4 regions of the Mesorhizobium sp. M3A.F.Ca.ET.080.04.2.1 genome follow, and region 1 is predicted to be linked to each of the others. Evidence: predicted binding sites of a transcription regulator. Region 1 holds the regulator's gene; each other region holds the start of a gene.
The links. Region 1 encodes LexA, which represses DNA repair genes until DNA is damaged. Its sites were predicted from a motif close to TGTTCNNNNTGTGTTCNG; they were not measured.

Region 1 (4,804 bases):
GAGCCGGTGCTGGCGCTGCGCACCCAACCGCCCTTCGATGCTTCCGCAATGGACGGCTATGCCGCACGCTCCGCGGATGTGGCGTCGGTGCCGGCGCGTCTCTCCGTGATCGGCATGGCATCCGCCGGGCGCGGCTTCGCGGGGTCAGTCGGCCAGGGCGAGGCCGTCCGGATCTTTACGGGCGCACCAGTCCCCGAAGGCGCCGACACGATTGTCATCCAGGAGAACGTGCGCGACATCGGTGGCGGCAGCATCGAGGTGACCGAACCGACCAAAGCGGGCCGCAATATCCGCCTCCGCGGACTGGACTTCGGCCAGGGCGACATGCTGCTCGAGAAAGGTCGCCTGCTCGATCCGGCAGCACTTTCACTCGCGGCATCTGCCAATCATGCAAATGTCAATGTCGTCCGGCGGCCGCTGGTCGCGATCATCGCCACCGGCGACGAATTGCAGCCGCCCGGCAGCGAACTTGGACCCGACCAGATCATCTCGTCCAACGCCTATGGTGTCGCCGCCGTGGCGCAATCGGTTGGAGCACGCGCGCTCGACCTCGGCATCGCCGCGGACCGGCACGAAGCGATCGCAGCTCTGGTCAGGAAGGCCGTAGCGGCCGGCGCCGATGTCATCGTGACGCTCGGCGGCGCCTCGGTCGGCGACCACGATCTGATCCATGGCGTGCTGACCGGCGAAGGCATGCAGCTCGATTTCTGGAAAATCGCCATGCGGCCCGGCAAGCCATTGATGTTCGGCCGCCTCGGCAATACCCGCTGCATCGGCCTGCCTGGGAATCCGGTCGCAAGCCTTGTCTGCTCGCAGCTGTTCGTGAAGCCGCTTCTGGCGCGCCTCGCAGGCCGCAGCTTCAGCCAGGACGTTCGCAGGGCTCGGCTGGGCGCCGCATTGCGGGCCAACGATGTCAGGCAGGACTATGTGCGTGCCGTTGTGCGCGACGATCGCGGAGCGTTGGTTGCGACTCCGTTCGGCATCCAGGATTCCTCGATGCTGAGAATGCTGGCCGATGCCAACGGCTTGATCGTGCGCGAACCTTTTGCGCCGGCAGCTGAAGCCGGCGCCGCATGCAGCGTGCTGATGCTACGCTGAACAAAACGTCAACACATTCATTAAACTTTAAACGGTTGCGGAACACAACTGGAACAGATAGTGTTTGTTCTGGGTTTGTTTTTCCGATTCTGGTTCCAGAACCCGTTGGGGGCCGCCATGCTGACGCGTAAACAACATGAACTGCTGATGTTCATCCATGAACGGCTCAAGGAAAGCGGCATTCCGCCGTCTTTCGACGAGATGAAGGAGGCGCTCGACCTTGCCTCGAAGTCGGGCATCCATCGGCTGATCACGGCGCTGGAAGAGCGCGGCTTCATACGCCGGCTGCCGAACCGGGCGCGCGCGCTCGAAGTGCTGCGGCTGCCCGATTCGATCGCGCCCGGCCTCAACGCCGCCAAGAAGTTTTCGCCGAGCGTCATCCAGGGAAGCCTCGGACAAGGCAATCTCGGCCGGCAGATCAAGCCGGCGGCGCCCTCGCGCACACCCGCACCCAGCAATGACGATGACGCTGTTTCGGCGGTGTCCATTCCGGTGATGGGCCGTATCGCCGCCGGTGTGCCGATCGACGCCATCCAGCACCAGACGCATTCGATCACAGTGCCGCCGGACATGATCGCCGGCGGCGAGCACTATGCCTTGGAAGTCAAAGGCGACTCGATGATCGAGGCCGGCATCTTCGACGGCGATACGGTCATCATCCGCAACGCCAATACGGCGAGCCCCGGTGAGATCGTTGTGGCGCTGGTCGATGATGAGGAAGCGACGTTGAAGCGCTTCCGCCGCAAGGGCGCTTCGATTGCGCTGGAAGCCGCCAATCCGGCCTATGAGACCCGCATCTTCGGGCCGGACCGGGTCAAGGTTCAGGGCAGGCTCGTCGGGCTGATCCGCCGTTACTGAGCGGTTTGTGGCTTGGCGTCGGGCTTTTCGGGCCGCTTGTAAGGCGGCAGCCCCCTTGCCTCGCGCGAGTATTTTCGCTGCTCATGCCAGGGCCGATAGGGCCTGTGGACGGCATACTGAATCTCGGCTCGCGCGGTTGCCGATTGCGGGTCGAAGAAGACGGCAGCGCTTCCGTCGCGTGCCAATTGCCGCTTGGTCACGACGAGGATTCGGGGATCCCGGCAAGGATTGTAGGCCGTGGCGTCATTGATGACGATGAGATCGGCGAAGCCGCAGGCCGGCTTGGCGCTGTCGCGATTCTCTGCGAGCGCGACGATCGCACCGGAAGGATGCCGGCCGATGCAGAGGTCGCCGGTGCAATAGAAGGGCGAACCCGGCGGCAGGTCGACAGGATCGGCGATGTCCGTCGTCCCGTTTGCGAATGTCTCGGGCGGCACGATCGTTTCGGCCAGCAGCGCCCGTTTCCAGTTGTCGGTTATGAACTCGTTCGAGCTTGCTCGATTGATGGCGAGTTCGCCGCCGCCGATCGGCATCGCAACCAGATGCGCATCCTCGGAGATGAGCACATCCGGGGTACGGACATGCGGAATGGCCAACAAGGCCGCAATCGCGAAGGGAACGGCGCCGAGCCTGAGCCAGGTGGTCGCCATGGTCGCGATGACCAGCGCGACCGTCGCCAGCAGCACAGACTGTATCGAGATCAACCCCACTGCATCCACTGGTGAACGTTCGGAAAACCATCCCGAGATGGCGACCATCGCCGTCAGGCCTTTGCCCATCACATAGAGGAAAGGCCCGTCGAAGCCGAACGGCATCATCAGCACGCTGAAGACCGCGAACGGCATGACAACCAGCGAGACGATCGGCATCACTGCCAGATTGGCCAGCAGGCTGAGCGGCGATACGCGCTGGAAATGCCAGATGGCAAACAGCGCCGTTGCGCTTCCGGCGATGATTGATGTCATCGCGCCGCCGCCCACGCCAACCGCCAGCTTCCGGGACAGGTATCCGAGAAACGAGCGCTTTGCCGGTGGCGCTCTCACTTTGTCGGCGCGGTAGTCAGCCCAACCGGCATAGGCGCCGACAAGGGCGGCGGTCGCGGCGAACGACATCTGAAAACTTGGGCCGACCACTTCATGCGGCGAAACCACGATCACCGCGATTGCCGAAATCGCCAGGTTGCGCATGGTCAGCGCCGCCCGGTCGAAGACAACGGCAACCAGCATCACCGCCAGCATGATGAAGCTTCGTTCGGCGGCCACAACGATGCCGGAAATGACCAGATAGGCTGCAATCGACAGCAGCGCGATCGCCGCAGCATATTTCTTGACCGGCCGGCGGGAAGAGAAATCGGGAAGCAGCGCGAAGGCGCCGCGCAGCAAAAGCATGATCGTGCCGGCGACCAGCGCCATGTGCAGTCCCGAAATCGAGATGATGTGGTAGATGCCGGTCCTTCGCACCGCCTCGTTGATGTCTTCTGGAATGCCGGCGCGAACGCCAACGATCAGCGCCGCCGCGATCTCGCCTTCGGGACCGCCGACGGTGCTTCTGATGTGATCGGCAATGGTCTCGCGCGCGTTTTCTATTGCGGACGCGGTGCGTGCGCCGAACGGTGCCTCCGTTGCCGTCACAACCTTCGGATCGCCCAGGAAAAACCCGCTGGCGCCGATACCAGAAAAATAGCTGTCGAAGGAAAAGTCGTAGCTGTCGGGGCGAACGGGGCCTGTTGGCGATAATAGGCGTGCATAACCCGTCACCAGCGATCCAGCCGTCAAGCCTGGCGGGATCCGCCGTGCCGAAAGTCGGACGCGGTCGGGTGCATAGCGCAGCTTCGGGTGCGCGGTTGAGACCAGGTCGATGGTCAGCCTTACGCGGCCATTGGCCATCGGCTCCGCGATGACGACGCGACCTGTCAGCCTTGTCTGGATTTCGCCGCCGAGCATCGGCGTTGCCGCTCGCAAAGTCTCGACCTTCGCAGCGACAAAGCCGACCGCGCAAAACAGCGCGGCCATGAAGAGCAGATGCGTCTTCGGCCAGGAGCGCGAAACCGCGGCGCAGGCGGCCATAAGCGCGACTGTCGCCAGCGGCCTGTAGAGATCTGGTTCCGTAGACAGCGAGAAGTAGAGGATCACGCCGGCGGCAAGGAAAACCGGCACGAGCAGGAAGCCAATGCCGCGATCCAGCTCCTTCGTGCCTGCGGCAGCGACGCTTTGGCCGAACGCGGACAATGAGGCACGGCGGAACTGCCGGCGGACGCGATCGATGGTGGCCGGCGGAGGGCGGTCGACCGTGCCGTCGGGAGAAACAATCTGCGCAGGCTGGCGCGGCTCCAGGAGCAAGACCGGTCCTGCTTCAATCGGCGCAGTGCCGGCAAACAGCAGGCGTTCGCTGACGCCAGCTGCCGTCCCACCGCCATCCTCCGCACCCCGGCCACGTCCAGCCATCGGGCCTGCCCCTTGCGCCCCAGACCTCCTATGCTACATGAACGCCGTCCGCGCGAAAGCCCGCCGCAATCACGCCTGCTTCAGTGCTTCTTCGAGAGTCCCATGTCCGACAAGGTCGTCACCCGCTTTGCCCCCTCGCCCACAGGCTACCTGCACATCGGCGGGGCGCGCACCGCGCTGTTCAACTGGCTCTACGCCAAGCACACGGGCGGCACGATGCTGCTGCGCATCGAAGACACCGATCGTGAGCGCTCCACCGAGGCCGCGACCGCTGCAATCCTTGATGGATTGACCTGGCTCGGTCTTTCATGGGACGGCGAGGCGGTTTCGCAGTTCGAGCGCGCGCCGCGCCACCGCGAGGTGGCCGAGGAGCTCGTGCGCCTGGGCAAGGCCTATTACAGCTA
Region 2 (4,804 bases), 1.0 Mb from region 1:
GTCTCAGCCCGGTGACAGGACTGCATGTCGGGGCTGCAAGAAAGCAGGATCAGCGCCACTACAGCTGTCGGCTCCATCGACGCGCTCCGTTGATGGGCGAAGAACGCCGATCCGGGCCTTTGGTTGCCGCATGGCCGTGCCGAAACTGGAAGCCTATTTCCACATGCCGCGCATGCGAGCGCCGAGATCGACCTTGACCGCAGGCCTGGCGCGCGGGTCGTTGGTCATCCGCGCGCTGGCCCAGGACGACTGCTCGAAGGCGGCAAGCATCGAGGCCGGGATGAAGCGGGTGCGCGAGGCGTAGACGTGGCGGTCGCCGCGCGCCGGCTGGTTATGCGGGTAGAACCGCTGCGGCACGACAAGGTGCAGGCTGTCCTTGGCCCGCGTCATCGCCACATAGAGAAGCCTGCGTTCCTCCTCGATGTCTTCCTTGGTGCCGACGCCGAGATCGGCCGGGATGCAGCCGTCGACCGTGTTGAGCAGGAAGACGTTCTTCCACTCCTGGCCCTTGGCCGAATGGATGGTCGACAGGATCAGGTAATCCTCGTCGCGGTGCGGCGGGCCGGCCTGGTCGCTGGTGGCGTCCGGCGGGTCGAGCGTCAACTCGGTCAGGAAACGTTCGCGCGAGGGATAGCCGGACGCGATCTGCTCCAGCTGCAGCAGGTCCGCGCGGCGCGTGATCGCATCCTCGTGAATGCGTTCAAGATGCGGCTCGTACCAGAGCCGGACCCGTTCGAGGTCGGCCGGCCATTTAGCGCCGGCCCTGAGACTGCTGTAGATACCGAGAAAGACCGGCCAATCTTCAGCCGCGCGCTGCGGCGGCCGGAAGCGGGCGAGGCCCATCGTCTCGTCCAGCGACGTCGCCATCGCCTCGATGATCTGCGAAGCGGCGGACGGACCGATGCCCGGCATCAACTGCAGCACGCGGAAGCCGGCGACGCGGTCGCGCGGGTTCTCGGCAAAGCGCAGCATCGCCAGCATGTCCTTGACGTGGGCGGCGTCGAGGAATTTCAGCCCGCCGAATTTCACGAAAGGGATATTGCGGCGCGTGAGCTCGACCTCCAGCGGCCCGCTGTGATGCGAGGCGCGGAAGAGCACGGCCTGCGCCTTCAGCGCCGTGCCGGCCTCGCGCTCGGCCAGGATCGCCTGGCAGACGTAATCGGCCTGCTCGGCCTCGTCGCGCACGCTGACCAGTTGCGGCTTGTGCGACGATCTGCGCTCGGTCCACAGGTTCTTGGTGAAGCGCTCGGTGGCTTCGCCGATCACCGCATTGGCGGCGGCAAGGATGGTCTCGGTCGAGCGGTAGTTGCGCTCCAGCATCACGACCGAGGCGCCTTGCGCGAACTGCTTTGGGAAATCCAGGATGTTGCGCACTTCGGCGGCACGGAAGGAATAGATCGACTGGGCGTCGTCGCCCACCACCGTCAGCCCGGCGCCATCCGGCTTCAATGCCAGGAGAATAGAGGCCTGCAGCCGGTTGGTGTCCTGGTATTCATCGACCAGCACGTGATCGAAGCGGGAGCCGAGATGCGCCGCGATCTCCGGCTCCGCCGCCATCTGCGCCCAGTAGAGCAAGAGGTCGTCGTAATCGAGCACGTTCTGCGCCTGCTTGGCCTCGACATAGGCCGCGAACAGGGCCTTCAGCTGGTCCGTCCAGCCGGCGCACCAGGGAAAGGCGGAGCCCAGCACCTCGCCGAGCGGCGCCTGCGCGTTGACGGCGCGCGAATAGATCTGCAGGCACGTGCCCTTGGTCGGGAAGCGGCTCTCGGTCTTGGAAAATCCGAGTTCGTGCCGGGCCAGATTCATCAGATCGGCCGAATCCTCGCGGTCGTGGATGGTGAAGGCGGGATCGAGCCCGATCTGCTCGGCATAGTCGCGCAGCAGCCTGGCGCCGATGCCGTGGAAGGTGCCGGCCCAGGAGAGCGCGTCGGCGATGATGGCGGCGTCGCGGCCAAGCACCTCGCCGGCGATGCGCTCGACGCGCTTGGCCATCTCGGCCGCGGCACGGCGTGAAAACGTCATCAGCAGGATGCGGCGCGGATCGGCGCCCTTGACGATCAGATGGGCGACGCGATGTGCCAGCGTATTGGTCTTGCCGGAGCCGGCGCCGGCGATCACCAGCAGCGGCGCCGCCACCTTGCCGTCGCCATGCACCACCGCCAGCCGCTGCTCGTCATTCAGCCGCGCGAGATAGGCGGGCGCCTCGAAGGACGAATCACGAGCGGCGATGTTCATCGCCCATCAAGCATCGTTTCCGCTTTGTTCGCAACGGGGATCTCCCTCCTTGAGGGGGAGATGTCGCCAAAGGCGACAGAGGGGGTCGCCGCGCGTGAAGCGCCGGCGCTGTCGTACTTCCGAGAAGGAGCGCCGCGCTCGACGCGAGACGACCCCCTCTGGCCTGTCGGCCATCTCCCCCTCAAGAGGGGAGAACAGCTGTGTCTACCGCTTCGGCTCCACTCCCATCGCCGCCGACTGGCGCCGCAGCGCGCGCCGCTCGTCGCCAGGCATCTCCAGCGGTGCGACGTCGCCGGGCACTTCCTCGATGATCCTCATCGTGACGCGGTAGGCGGTATAGGCGAATAGGCCGGTGAGCAACAGGCGGATCATGACCATCTCCTGATTTGGCTTCGAGCGGGCTCGGTGTTCAACCGGGCATGTGCCGGTTGGTTCCCCGTTCCACGCAACCAAACCGCCAGCGCTTCGTTTGCCCAGTGAAAAGGGGCGAACGAGAGGAGGTCGTCATGAAGAAGCTTCCTGTGCTGCTGGCCTTTGCGGCAGGGCTCGCGCTCGCCGCCTGCGACAACAGCGTGCAACCCACCAAGGCGCCGAGCGACACCGTCGACAAGAATCCTCAGGTCGACAAGAACCCGGTGCCGCAGTCGACCACCGGCGGCGATCAGCCCGGCACGCCACCGAAGCAGTGACGCCGCGCAATCGCCAGCCATAGTCGAATGAAAGTCGCCGGCAAGAGAAAGGCCGGCGCTGCTTGGGAGGAAGCTGGGAAGCGCCGGCCAAGCGGGAAAATCAGGCCCGCCGCACAAAACACCATAGCTGAGTCTTGCCGCCGGGTCAGCGGCGCGCCGCGGAAGACCTGTTGAAGGTGGTCAGAAATTCCAGCGATTGTGTGAAATCTACAACAAATGTCCTGAGCTGGTCCCAGGCATTGGTGCTGCCGGTTCATTGTAGAAGATCGAACACATAGCCTGGTATGCTGTGCGTTCTTGAATGTCTAAACTTGCACGGGTGCCTTACGCCATCGCTGCCCGTCTTACGGGCAGGTTCGTGATCTCGACGTCCAATTGGCGCTGCGTCAGCGCCGCTTCGGCCATGATCCACTGCTTGAACAAGCTCACCTTGCGGGCGCCAATCGCCTTGCCAGGGCAGACGAAATACCAGCCGGCGCTGTTGGGATGGTGCACCGCGAACGGCGCCACCAGCCGCTCGGCGCGGATGTCGCTTGCCATGTAGGCGCGGTTGGCGACCGCAAAGCCCATCCCGGCGTTGGCCGCTTCATAGGACATCATGCAGGAATCGAAATAGATGCTCTTCGCCTCGCCGAGCACGAAGCTCGCGCCGGCGAAGCGCAGCCACGACTGCCAGTTCTGGGTGCAGGTCTCGGAGTGGAGCAGGGTGAAGTGCCTCAAATCGTCGGGCGTCACCCTCGACAGCGGCTTGTTGCCCAGCACCTCGTGGAACAGCTTGCGGCTGCACACCGGGGTCAGGTCCTCCCGGAACAGAAGCTCGGAACTGAGGCCCGGGAAACTGCCGTCGCCATACCGGATCTCCAGATCGTATTCCGAGGTCGCGAATTCATGCGTGGCATAGGATGTCGAGACCCGCATCTCGATCTCGGGATACTGCCGCTGGAAGGCGGAGAGCCGTGGAAACAGCCAGCGCGCGGCAAAGGTCGGCAGCACGCAGATCTTCAGAACATGAGCCTGGGACTGGCCGGTGGCCTCCATATTGGCGGCCACGATGCGCTCTAGAGCCTCGCGTACCTGCGCCACATAGGCCTCGCCCTCCGGCGTCAGCGACACCGCATTGCCGCCGCGCTGGAAAATCTTGAAGCGGAGCTGGTCCTCCAGGCTCTTCACCCGCTGGCTGACTGCCGAAGCGGTGATGAACTGCTCTTCGCCTGCGCGCGTGAAGTTTTTATGCCGTGCGGCACTCTCCACGATTTTCAGTGAATTCAGGTTGACCTGACTGAGCAGACGCACCGGTTTGGACCTTAAGCTGGGCTTAGGCTAGCACCAGCATTCCTAAATTTACAGGGGTAGGGGAATTAATTGACTGTTTACCAAGTGTTGCCCCCAGCTTGGAGAAGTAGAATGAACGCCCATACAATCCCCGAACTGCGCTGCGCGATGAGCCGCGAGGCCATCATTGGCCATGAGACGGCTTGGAAAGTGTCGGGCTTCGGGGTCGCCCAGTATCGCCACGGCTACGACCCGGATCTGCTTACCGCGATCGAGGAGGCGGCGCGCAAGCTCAAGGACAAGCACGCGGTGCACAAGCATCTCGATCTTACCTTCATCACCGGCGCCGACCGTTACATCCCGGAGATCAAGGAGCTTCTCAACGACAAGCTGCGCCTGGAGCGGCTCTCGGACATGATGGGCACCAGGCTCGAACCCTATCCGCTGTCGATCGTCGGCTCGACCGTCACCTTCATGAGCCCCAGGGACGGCGCCGTCGATTGGCATTGCGATGGCGTTCCGGTGACGGAGCTCATTCCGCTGTCGATGACCGATCCGCTGATCGGCGGCCATCTCGAGATCTATTGCGACGACTCCGAGACCGGCCG
Region 3 (4,804 bases), 810 kb from region 1:
AACGCCAACCTCCATTGCGCAACGAGGCCGAGCCCAGTCGGACCGACCCCCTCTGTCGCCTTCGGCGACATCTCCCCCTCGAGGGGGGAGATCGGCGTCCCGCCATCGCGACCCTCTACTGATTGATCTCGGGCTCGACCAGCCGCGCCAGGTTCTTCAGCGATTCCTGCCAGCCGAGATAGCAGGCCTCGGCCGGAATGGCGTCGGGAATGCCGGCCTGGGTGATGTTCAGCTCGGTGCCGACCGAGACCTTCTTCAGCTCCACGGTCACCTGCATCTCGCCGGGCAGGTTGGGGTCGTCGAACTTGTCGGTGTAGCGCACGAGCTCGCCCGGAACGAGCTCGACATAGTCGCCGCCGAACGAATGGCCGTCGCCCGTGGTGAAGTTGCGGAAGGACATCCTGAACGTGCCGCCGACCTTGGCCTCCAGGTGATGCACCGTGCAGGTGAAACCGTTCGGCGGCAGCCATTTCGCCAGCGCGTCCGCCTCGATGAAGGCGCGGTAGACTTTCTCGGGCCTTGTTGCCAGGACGCGGTGCAGGCAGACAGTGCTTGGCATATCGTTTCTCCTGTTGATTGCCGGTCTATGCTCCAAGGACGAGCGAGGCTTGGCAAGACCGACATGGGGGCGGAATTTTTTGAGTGTACTGCCAGGCGAAAGCGGCGGAGCGCGTGATCTCCCCGCTCGAGGGGGAGATGCCGGGCAGGCCAGAGCGGCCCGACCGGACTCGGCCTGATTGGAGGTCGGCGTTCCACGCGCGAGGACCCCCTCTGACCGCTTCGCGGTCATCTCCCCCTCGAGAGGGGAGATCAAGCGCTCACAGCTCCTTCTCGGCCAGTTCCCTGAATTCGTCCGGCACCGAGCGCGCCGCCTCCAGCGCCGCCGTGCCGTAGCCGACGGCCTGGCGGCCGAAGCGCAGGCGGATCTTGTCGACGGCGCGGTCGGCGCCGAAGCGGGCGAGCCCGCTGCGGCTGCCGGGCTTAAGCTTCTCGTCGGCCAGCCCGAGCGGCAGTTCGAGCTGCAGCTCCGGCGTCTCCTCCAGATGCGAGACCGAGATCGCCAGCAGCGAGATCTCCTTTTCTCGCGCGTTGGCGGCCAGCACGCCGCGCACCAGCTCCTCGGCGATTTCGGCCAGCATGTTGGTTGCCGCTATCGGCTGCTCCAGCGTTACCGAGCGGGTGACCGCGCGCATGTCGGCGAAGCGCACGCGCACCGTCACCGTGCGTCCGGGCCGGTTCTTGGCGCGCAAGCGGCTGGCGACGCGGTCGGCCAGATGCAGCAGCGTCGGCACGAAGACGCTGGGCAGCGCCGGCTTGCGGCCGAGCGCCGACTGCGCACCGGCCGAAATTGCGCGCCGGTGCGTCTCCAGCCGGCGCGGGTCGCGGTTCCAGGCAAGTGCTGCCAGCTTCTGCCCGGCGGCGTGGCCGATCAGCCGCTCCAGCGCGCCGCTATGCGTGCGCGCCAGCTGCCCGATCGTCTCGACGCCGATCTCGGCCAACCTTGCCCTGGTCGCCGGTCCGACGCCCCACATCAGCGACACCGGCAAATCGTGCAGGAACTCGATCTCGGTGCCGGGCTCGACCACCACCAGCCCGTCCGGTTTGGCCACCTGCGAGGCGATCTTGGCGAGATGCTTGGTGCGGGCCACGCCGATCGAGATCGGCAGGCCGAGCTCGGCCTTGACGCGGCGGCGGATGGTCCTGGCGATCTCCTCCGGCGGCCCGAACAGATGCGTGCAGCCGGCGACGTCGGCGAACGCCTCGTCGATCGAGATGCGCTCGACCAGGGGCGTAAAGTCGTCGAGCACCTTGATGGCCGCGTCGCCGAGGCGCTGATACTCGCTGAAGCGGCCGCCGACGAAGATCAACTGCGGACAAAGCTCGCGCGCCTTGCGGCCGGGCATGCCGCCGCGCACGCCGAAAATCTTCGCCTCGTAGGAGGCGGCGAGCACTACGCCGCCGCCGACGGCGATCGGCTTGCCTCTGAGCGACGGGTCGAGCAGTTGCTCGACCGAGGCATAGAAGGCGTCGAGGTCGGCATGCAGGATGGTGGCGGCGCCGGCGGTGGCGTTCGTGGCAGGCATCCCGCGCTCCCGGCTCCATCGCCGCACCGCATCGCAGCATTAGTAGCGACTGTTGCAAGAGGGATATTTACCAGAACATAATGAGAACAAAACCGGTCTGCTTGTCAAGTTGCCGTGTGGCGCCAGCCGTCTTCCCCTTGCGGGGGAGATGTCGCCGAAGGCGACAGAGGGGGTCGTCGCGCGTCAAGCGCCGACCTCCTTCGCCCCCGCAATAGGCCGAGCCCAGTCGCACCGACCCCTTCTGGCCGCTTCGCGGCCATCTCCCCCTCGAGCGGGAGATAACCGGCGCGCTATGCCGGCTTGGCGTATTGCTCGGCGCTCAGGACCTCGATGCATTGGAAAGGCTGGTTGCCTTCCACCCAGGCGTCGTGGCCGGGCGGGATGGTGTAGGACGAGCCGGCCTCGAAGGTCTTTTGCGTTCCGTCGGTCATGCGGATGGTGATCTTTCCGGATACGACATAGCCGACATGCGAGACCTGGCAGCTCTCGGTCTTGACCACCGGCTTCACGCATTCGGACCAGCTCCAGCCGGGCTGCATATTCATTCGTGCCAGGGAGTAGCCCGGCAACCGCACGATCTCGACACGCGTCTTGGCGGGCGAGCGGACCTCGTCGGGATTGTCGTGCGACTTGGACTCCAATTTGCTGACGGTCATTGCGGTTTCGGCCATGGCACTCTCTCCCCTAGCAAAAGCGGCGCCTGACGCAGCGATCGCCGGCGACCGCTGCCCGACTCATACGCCCGCTCATGAGAAATTGCTAATATAGTTGGGGAGCGTCACGGCTCCTCTCAATTTTTTGATTGCATCTTATCCGAAGTTAATGCGCAATCGGATTGTTCGATGCTTTCCTGGCCCTCGCGCTGGCACGACGATGGTTGAGGGACCATCCGTTCCCGCCCGAAAGGGAGGATTCGATGCACCCTCGACGAACAGTCTGGGCGACACCGTCGCAGCCCACGCAATCCCCGATCAGGACGATCCCGAACTTGGTCGGGCGCGCGCCGCGCGTCAGGCCGGGCGAGACGTAGCCGGGCGGGGGAAAAGACCATTGGGCGCAGGATAATCAACGAACAACCTGGGAGGAAACCGATGCTTCATGAGGCTCCGAAAACGGATGCCCGTCCGCCGGTCATTGCTGCCCGGCGGGCTCCGCCGGCGCTGCGCCAGTGCTGCGACAACTACATTTGCCCCACCTGCAGCCAGGTGGTCGAACTGACCGATTTCCGCCAGGTGGTCTGGCATCAGCAGCCCGGCCATCAACCCATGCAATTGGAGGACTGATCGGGCCGAGTGCGGGAAGGCTGCCCGGACGTTTCTGTTGCGAAAAAAGGGCCCGCGCTCGAGGCGCGGGCCGAGTTTGAGTAGCCGGTATATCAACGCAACCCGGCACGATTGGTTGCGCCGCTATCAGCCGCCGTTGGCCGGTGCTGGTGCCGGCGCCGGTGCAGGCGCGGCCGGGGCTGGCGCCGGGGTGGTCGTCGGCGCGGAAGGCGTCTCCACCTTGGGCGCCTCGACCTTCGGCGTGTCGAGCTTGACATTGACGTCTGTCGAGCCGCCGCCGCCACCGCCGATATTGATGACGCCGGTGAAGAACAGCAGCACCAGGATCGCGACGATGGCGAGCACGACCGCGATGGCAGTGCCGCCGCTCCCGCTGTTCACAACTGTAGGTCCGTCGGCCATGACTTCCTCTCCTTTTGCCGATTTCGATGCTGGCCAACGGAGCCAAAGGATGATTGTTCCGGCGCTCGGGCCACGGTCCATGGCGCCCCTGGGACTGAAGTCTCACCCTGCGACGCAGAGGCCCGAAATGCCGGATTTGTTGAAACAACCTACGCGGCAAATCATTGGGCCGCAGACCGTCGAGCACAGTCCCTTCATCGGCGGTTGACCACGAGGTGCCCGCCATTTCCTGCGATATGGCGGGCATCTCCTCACAGCATTTGCGGCCGGGCGCAGTCGCTTCGTGTCGCGGAAATGCGGCTAAAACAGATGGTTAGAGCCGGATGCCGATGTCGATTTGAGGCATCCTGCGTCAGGAGCGCTCCATGCAACCGGGCGAAATGATCGCGAACGCCTTCGCCGTTCTCCTGCTGGCGGGATTGATCGCCGGCATCTTTCTCGCCTTCGGCAGGCCGCTCTGGCCGGAGCCCGGCGCGCAGATGGTGGTCCTGCTTCCCGTCGATCCGTCGACGACCGGCTCCATGCGCCAGTCCTGCATGGAACCGTGCCTGCCGTTCCACTTCGATCTCAGCCATGCGCCGGCGCGGCCGCAGCGCTAAAAGCGCCTCGCGCTGACACGGATCCAGGCGATACGCTTTGGGTCTTTGTTTTTATGCATGTCGTTTTCGCAAAACCGCTGCACACTTTCGCGCGACATGCAGTGATGCACGTCGCCCGGAACCGCTGCGCATTTCCGTGACCGCGACGCGCGGGAACCGCTTCGCCCATCGCGCCGTTGATTCGCGGAAGGGATGTTGTGGGCGGAGGCCGCCATGGACAACTTCGAACTCATCGATCTTCTCTGCGTCGTCGACGCCTGCGCCAGCGATCGCTCGGCCGGGCGCCTCGTCTCGATGTCCAAGGCAGTCGAGGAACTGCGCGTGCTGACCGGCGATTTCGTCTCCTCGGACGAGGCGGCCGTGAACGCCCTGAGCCAAGTGGCCTTGCAGCGCGGCTGCGCGGTGCTGTTCGACGAACAGCCGGGCGCGGATATCG
Region 4 (4,804 bases), 470 kb from region 1:
AGCCCATGATGCGGCGCGACGCGGCCTTGAACAGCGTCTCGATCAGAAAAGTCGACTTGCCGCCGCCGGACACGCCGGTGACCGCGGTGAAGGTGCCGAGCGGGATCTCGGCGGTCACGTTCTTCAGATTGTTGCCGCGCGCGCCGATGACCTTGATGCGCCGGTTCTTCTTGGCCTCGCGGCGCACCGCCGGCGTCGCCACTTCGAGCTCGCCCGACAGATATTTGCCGGTGATCGAGGCCGGCGTCGCCATGATCTGCTGCGGCGTCCCCTGGGCAATGATCTGGCCGCCATGGATGCCGGCCGCCGGGCCGATGTCGACGACATAGTCGGCATGCAGGATCGCGTCCTCGTCATGCTCGACGACGATCACCGTGTTGCCGATGTCGCGAAGGTGCTTCAGCGTGTCGAGCAGTCGCGCATTGTCGCGCTGGTGCAGACCGATCGATGGTTCGTCGAGCACATAGAGGACGCCCGTCAGGCCGGAGCCGATCTGCGAGGCGAGGCGGATGCGCTGGCTTTCGCCGCCGGATAGCGTGCCGGAATTGCGCGACAGCGTCAGGTAATCGAGGCCGACATCGTTGAGGAAGCGCAGCCGCTCGCGGATTTCCTTCAGCACCCGCACCGCGATCTCGTTCTGCTTCTCGCTGAGCTGCGCCGGCAGGTCGGTGAACCACTGGTCGGCCTTGCGGATCGACTGCTCAGTGACTTCGCCAATATGCTTTCCGGCGATCTTCACCGCGAGCGCTTCCGGCTTCAACCTGTAGCCGTTGCAGGCGGGGCAGGGCGTGGCCGACATGAAGCGCTCGATTTCTTCGCGCATCCAGGCGGATTCCGTTTCCTTCCAGCGCCGTTCGAGATTGGGGATGACGCCCTCGAAGGTCTTCGTCGTCTTGTAGGAACGCAACCCGTCGTCATACTGGAAGGTGACTTCCCGCTCCCCCGTGCCTTGCAGCACGGCCTGCTTCGCCGCCGCGCTCAGATCCTTGAACTTGTCGCCGAGCTTGAAGCCGTAGACTTTGCCGAGCGCCTCCAGCGTCTGCACGTAGTAGGGCGAGGTGGACTTCGCCCACGGGCTGATCGCGCCGTCGCGCAGCGAGACATTCTCGTCCGGCACGACGAGATTGGCATCGATGGCGCGCTGGCTGCCCAACCCATCACAAGTCGGGCAGGCGCCGAACGGATTGTTGAACGAGAACAGCCTGGGCTCGATTTCCGGAATGGTGAAGCCGGACACCGGGCAGGCGAATTTTTCCGAGAACATGAGGCGCTCATGCGTCTCGTTCTTCGACTTGTTGACCGAGTCCTCGCCGGTCTGGCTGGCGTCGAGCGGCCGGTCGGCGAACTCGGCCACGGCCAGTCCCTCGGCGAGCTTCAGCGCGGTCTCCATCGAATCCGCAAGCCGCGTCGCGAGATCGCCGCGCACGACGATGCGGTCTACGACGACGTCGATGTCGTGCTTGTATTTCTTGTCCAGCGCCGGCACGTCGGCGATCTCGTAGAAGACGCCGTCGACCTTGACGCGTTGGAAACCCTTCTTCTGCAGTTCCAGCAGTTCCTTGCGGTACTCGCCCTTGCGGCCGCGCACGATCGGCGCCAGCAGGTAGAGGCGCGTGCCTTCCTCCAGCGCCAGCACGCGATCGACCATCTGGCTTACCGTCTGGCTCTCGATAGGCAGGCCGGTGGCCGGCGAGTAGGGAACGCCGACGCGCGCGAACAGCAAGCGCATATAGTCGTAGATCTCGGTGACGGTGCCGACCGTCGAGCGCGGGTTGCGGGAGGTCGTCTTCTGCTCGATCGAGATCGCGGGCGACAGGCCGTCGATCTGGTCGACGTCCGGCTTCTGCATCATTTCCAGGAACTGGCGGGCATAGGCCGACAGGCTTTCGACGTAACGGCGCTGGCCCTCGGCATAGATGGTGTCGAAGGCAAGCGACGACTTGCCGGACCCCGACAGGCCGGTCATGACGATCAGGCTGTCGCGCGGCAGGTCGAGATCCACATTCTTGAGATTGTGTTCGCGCGCCCCGCGAATGGATAGGTATTTATGGTCGGCCATCGCCGGTCGCCGCCTCAGGTCTGGAATTTGCTGGATTGGCGGGTTCGTCCCGGCCATCCCTTATGTAGGTCGTTTCGCTGCAACTTCGAGTGACGCCCAAAAGGGGGGTTTAACCGTCTTTCGCGCGAGCCGGCAAGCGGAAAGAACAAAGGCCGAACAGGCTCCTGACAAAGGCTGTGGAAACGCCCAGTCGCCAAGAGCAGCCTGGCCGCGTTCGACTTACCTGGACGTAAGCTTCAGGCGATCACATTTTTCGGTAACCGGCTATTCAACGGTTGACGTCGCCGACCCAGGGGAGCAGTGTCGAGACGTCAACGAAGCCGGCCGTCTTTCGATGGCCTCGCCACCCAAAGGTGGCTTGCGAGACGCCGCAGGCGATAGCGATTTGTGCTTCAACGACATTGTCGCAACGGACCCAGGAGCGGAGCATGACGCCACCGGACAGTCCCTTGAGGCTCCACGCGTGGATGGAGCCACGGCGGGCATAAGTGCCAGGGTGGGCGTGAGCGCCAACCCGACAAACCGTGACTTGCCGATCCTCTTACAATCAGAGACCATAGTCGGATCGTCGGCTGAACGCCGCGTTGCATCCGAAGCAGAACGCCGGCAGTACACTCCCGGCAAATATTGGATTTCAGATCCATGAAAGCCCCGTCCACCTGCGGAAGCAGTGGCGGGGCTTGCAGTTTGGGTCACCTCACGTCCTCGTCCTTGGGCGCAGCTCCGCGAAGCGGAGCGAAGCCCCAACGATCTAACCCGTGATCTTAGCCGAGGAATGCAACGGAGCAGAATTCTGCATCGGTTCGGGCGGCATGGATCCTCGGGTCTGCGCGCGTCGTTTCGCTCATCGCGTCGCCCGCCGATGACGAACTGAAAAGCGCTTGCGTCAATCGCCGACGCCGGAATCAATGGTTGGGCGGCCTGATGTCGCCCGCGCCCATGTCGATGGTTATGCTGCCGGAAATCCTGACATCGGTATCGCCGATCTTGAAAGTCCCGCCGCTGCCGGCGGGCAGGGCGTCGTCCGGCTCCGGCTCTGCAACCGGCTTGGCGATGCGGTAGTCGCCGCTGACGCCGGGCAGCTTTTGCGTCGTACTTTCATCCGCGAAGGCTGCGGTGCCGGCCATCATCGCGCCTGCGAGCGCGGCAGCCGCAATCAGGGGACTTCTCGACGATCGGATCATGCGCGGACTATAGGGGCGCGCCGCAGGGGAGGCCAGACTGGCGGCGATCAAATCGCCGCGCGCTCACCATCACGCGGCCTTCTTACGGGTATCATAGACATGGTCGACGAGGCCCCAGGTTTTGGCCTCCTCGGCCGTCATGAAATAGTCGCGGTCGAGCGTGCGTTCGACCTCTTCGTAAGTGCGCCCGCAATGCCGGGCATAGAGTTCCGTCATGTGGCGTTTGGTGCGCAGGATGTCCTCGGCATGGCGCTGGATGTCGGAGGCCTGGCCCTGGAAGCCGCCCAGCGGCTGATGCAGCACGATCCTGGTGTTGGGCAGCGCAATGCGCCGTCCGGGTGCGCCCGCCATCAGCAGGAAGGACGCCATCGACGCGGCGAAGCCCATGCAGACCGTCGACACCGGGCAAGAGATGTACTGCATCGTGTCGTAGATGGCGAAGCCGCTGGTCACCACGCCGCCCGGCGAGTTGATGTAGATCGAGATCTCCTTGTCGGGATTGTCGGATTCCAGCGACAAAAGTTGGGCGCAGACCAGCGCCGACACGCCGTCATTGATCTCGCCGTTGATGAAGACAATGCGCTCGCGCAGCAGCCGCGAGAAGATGTCGAAGGCGCGTTCGCCGCGGGTCGACTGCTCGATAACCATCGGCACCAGATTGGCAAGGGCGCTCATGGCCAAGTCTCCTTGTGGTCAAGCTGCGCGCAGCATCATGCAGGGCGCATTGGCGGCGATCGGGTTCTTGCGTGCGTCGAGCGACAGCCCGCAGCCGGCACCAGCGATGGCGACGGCAGCATGCGCCGCCGGCACGAAGCCGTCATGAAGGATGCGCAGATGGGTGCCGCCGGAAACCGTCCGCTCGAGCGTGAAGGTGACGACGCTATCGAAGGCGGGCAGTTGGTTGTCATCTTCGGCGCTCGACCGCTCACGCCAGGAATAGCGCAGCAGCTTGCCTGGCTCGATATTGAGCACTTCGCATTCGATCGGCGTGTCCGGTCCCACGAACGCGAAGCGTTTGCCGGCCTGCGGCAGGATGTCGTTCGGCATCATCCAGGCGGCGAGCAGTTCCGGCTCGGTCAGCGCGCGCCAGACTTTTTCCGGCGGCTCGGCGAGTTCGCATTCGAAGTTGAGCGGCGCGGGGGCGGCTTGTGGATTTTTTGTCGCCATCATTGGTCCATTCCCTTCAGAACCGTCTTCAGTTTCTCGATACGCTCCGGCCAGAAGGCGCGGTAGCGCTCGATCCAGCCGATCAGCGGATCGAGCCCTTGCGCATCGGCGCGGTAGTAAGCGTTGCGGCCGGCGCGCCGCTCGACGACGAGGCCGGCGCTGCGCAAGACGGCAAGATGCTGTGAGACGGCCGGCTGCGATACGCTCATGCCGGCGCGCAGTTCGGACACCGTCATCTCGCCTGCCGCGAGCCGTTCATAGACGGCGCGCCGCGTCGGATCGGCAAGCGCCCGGAAAATTTCTGCTTCGATCATCGTCAAAGCATAAGTCGATACTTATCGATTTGGCAAGCGGTGTTTTAGGATGCCCAGTGCCTTACCGGTTCAGCGGCTCC

Region 2: EJ074_RS07210 (ATP-dependent helicase) is a predicted target of LexA. The motif match lies at 2,250-2,267, and genes of this name have one in related genera.
Region 3: dinB (DNA polymerase IV) is a predicted target of LexA. The motif match lies at 2,156-2,173, and genes of this name have one in related genera.
Region 4: uvrA (excinuclease ABC subunit UvrA) is a predicted target of LexA. The motif match lies at 2,201-2,218, and genes of this name have one in related genera.

The regions. Positions count from the first base shown of each region.
Region 1 covers NZ_CP034451.1:453,478-458,281, reverse strand. The annotation lists gene glp (gephyrin-like molybdotransferase Glp) at 1-1,098, shown strand, start outside; gene lexA (transcriptional repressor LexA) at 1,216-1,956, shown strand; gene EJ074_RS02040 (ComEC/Rec2 family competence protein) at 1,950-4,400, opposite strand; gene gltX (glutamate--tRNA ligase) at 4,503-4,804, shown strand, end outside.
Region 2 covers NZ_CP034451.1:1,458,901-1,463,704, reverse strand. The annotation lists gene EJ074_RS07215 (hypothetical protein) at 1-77, opposite strand, end outside; gene EJ074_RS07210 (ATP-dependent helicase) at 154-2,235, opposite strand; gene EJ074_RS29640 (hypothetical protein) at 2,440-2,607, opposite strand; gene EJ074_RS07205 (hypothetical protein) at 2,742-2,924, shown strand; gene EJ074_RS07200 (LysR substrate-binding domain-containing protein) at 3,249-4,217, opposite strand; gene EJ074_RS29635 (hypothetical protein) at 4,329-4,804, shown strand, end outside.
Region 3 covers NZ_CP034451.1:1,267,931-1,272,734, reverse strand. The annotation lists gene EJ074_RS06165 (SRPBCC family protein) at 116-559, opposite strand; gene dinB (DNA polymerase IV) at 819-2,084, opposite strand; gene EJ074_RS06155 (cupin domain-containing protein) at 2,375-2,755, opposite strand; gene EJ074_RS06150 (hypothetical protein) at 3,176-3,367, shown strand; gene EJ074_RS29610 (hypothetical protein) at 3,494-3,769, opposite strand; gene EJ074_RS06140 (polymerase) at 4,135-4,368, shown strand; gene EJ074_RS06130 (hypothetical protein) at 4,582-4,804, shown strand, end outside.
Region 4 covers NZ_CP034451.1:6,150,474-6,155,277, forward strand. The annotation lists gene uvrA (excinuclease ABC subunit UvrA) at 1-2,059, opposite strand, end outside; gene EJ074_RS29375 (hypothetical protein) at 2,965-3,189, opposite strand; gene EJ074_RS29380 (ATP-dependent Clp protease proteolytic subunit) at 3,313-3,918, opposite strand; gene EJ074_RS29385 (SRPBCC domain-containing protein) at 3,937-4,413, opposite strand; gene EJ074_RS29390 (metalloregulator ArsR/SmtB family transcription factor) at 4,410-4,724, opposite strand; gene EJ074_RS29395 (cupin domain-containing protein) at 4,769-4,804, opposite strand, start outside.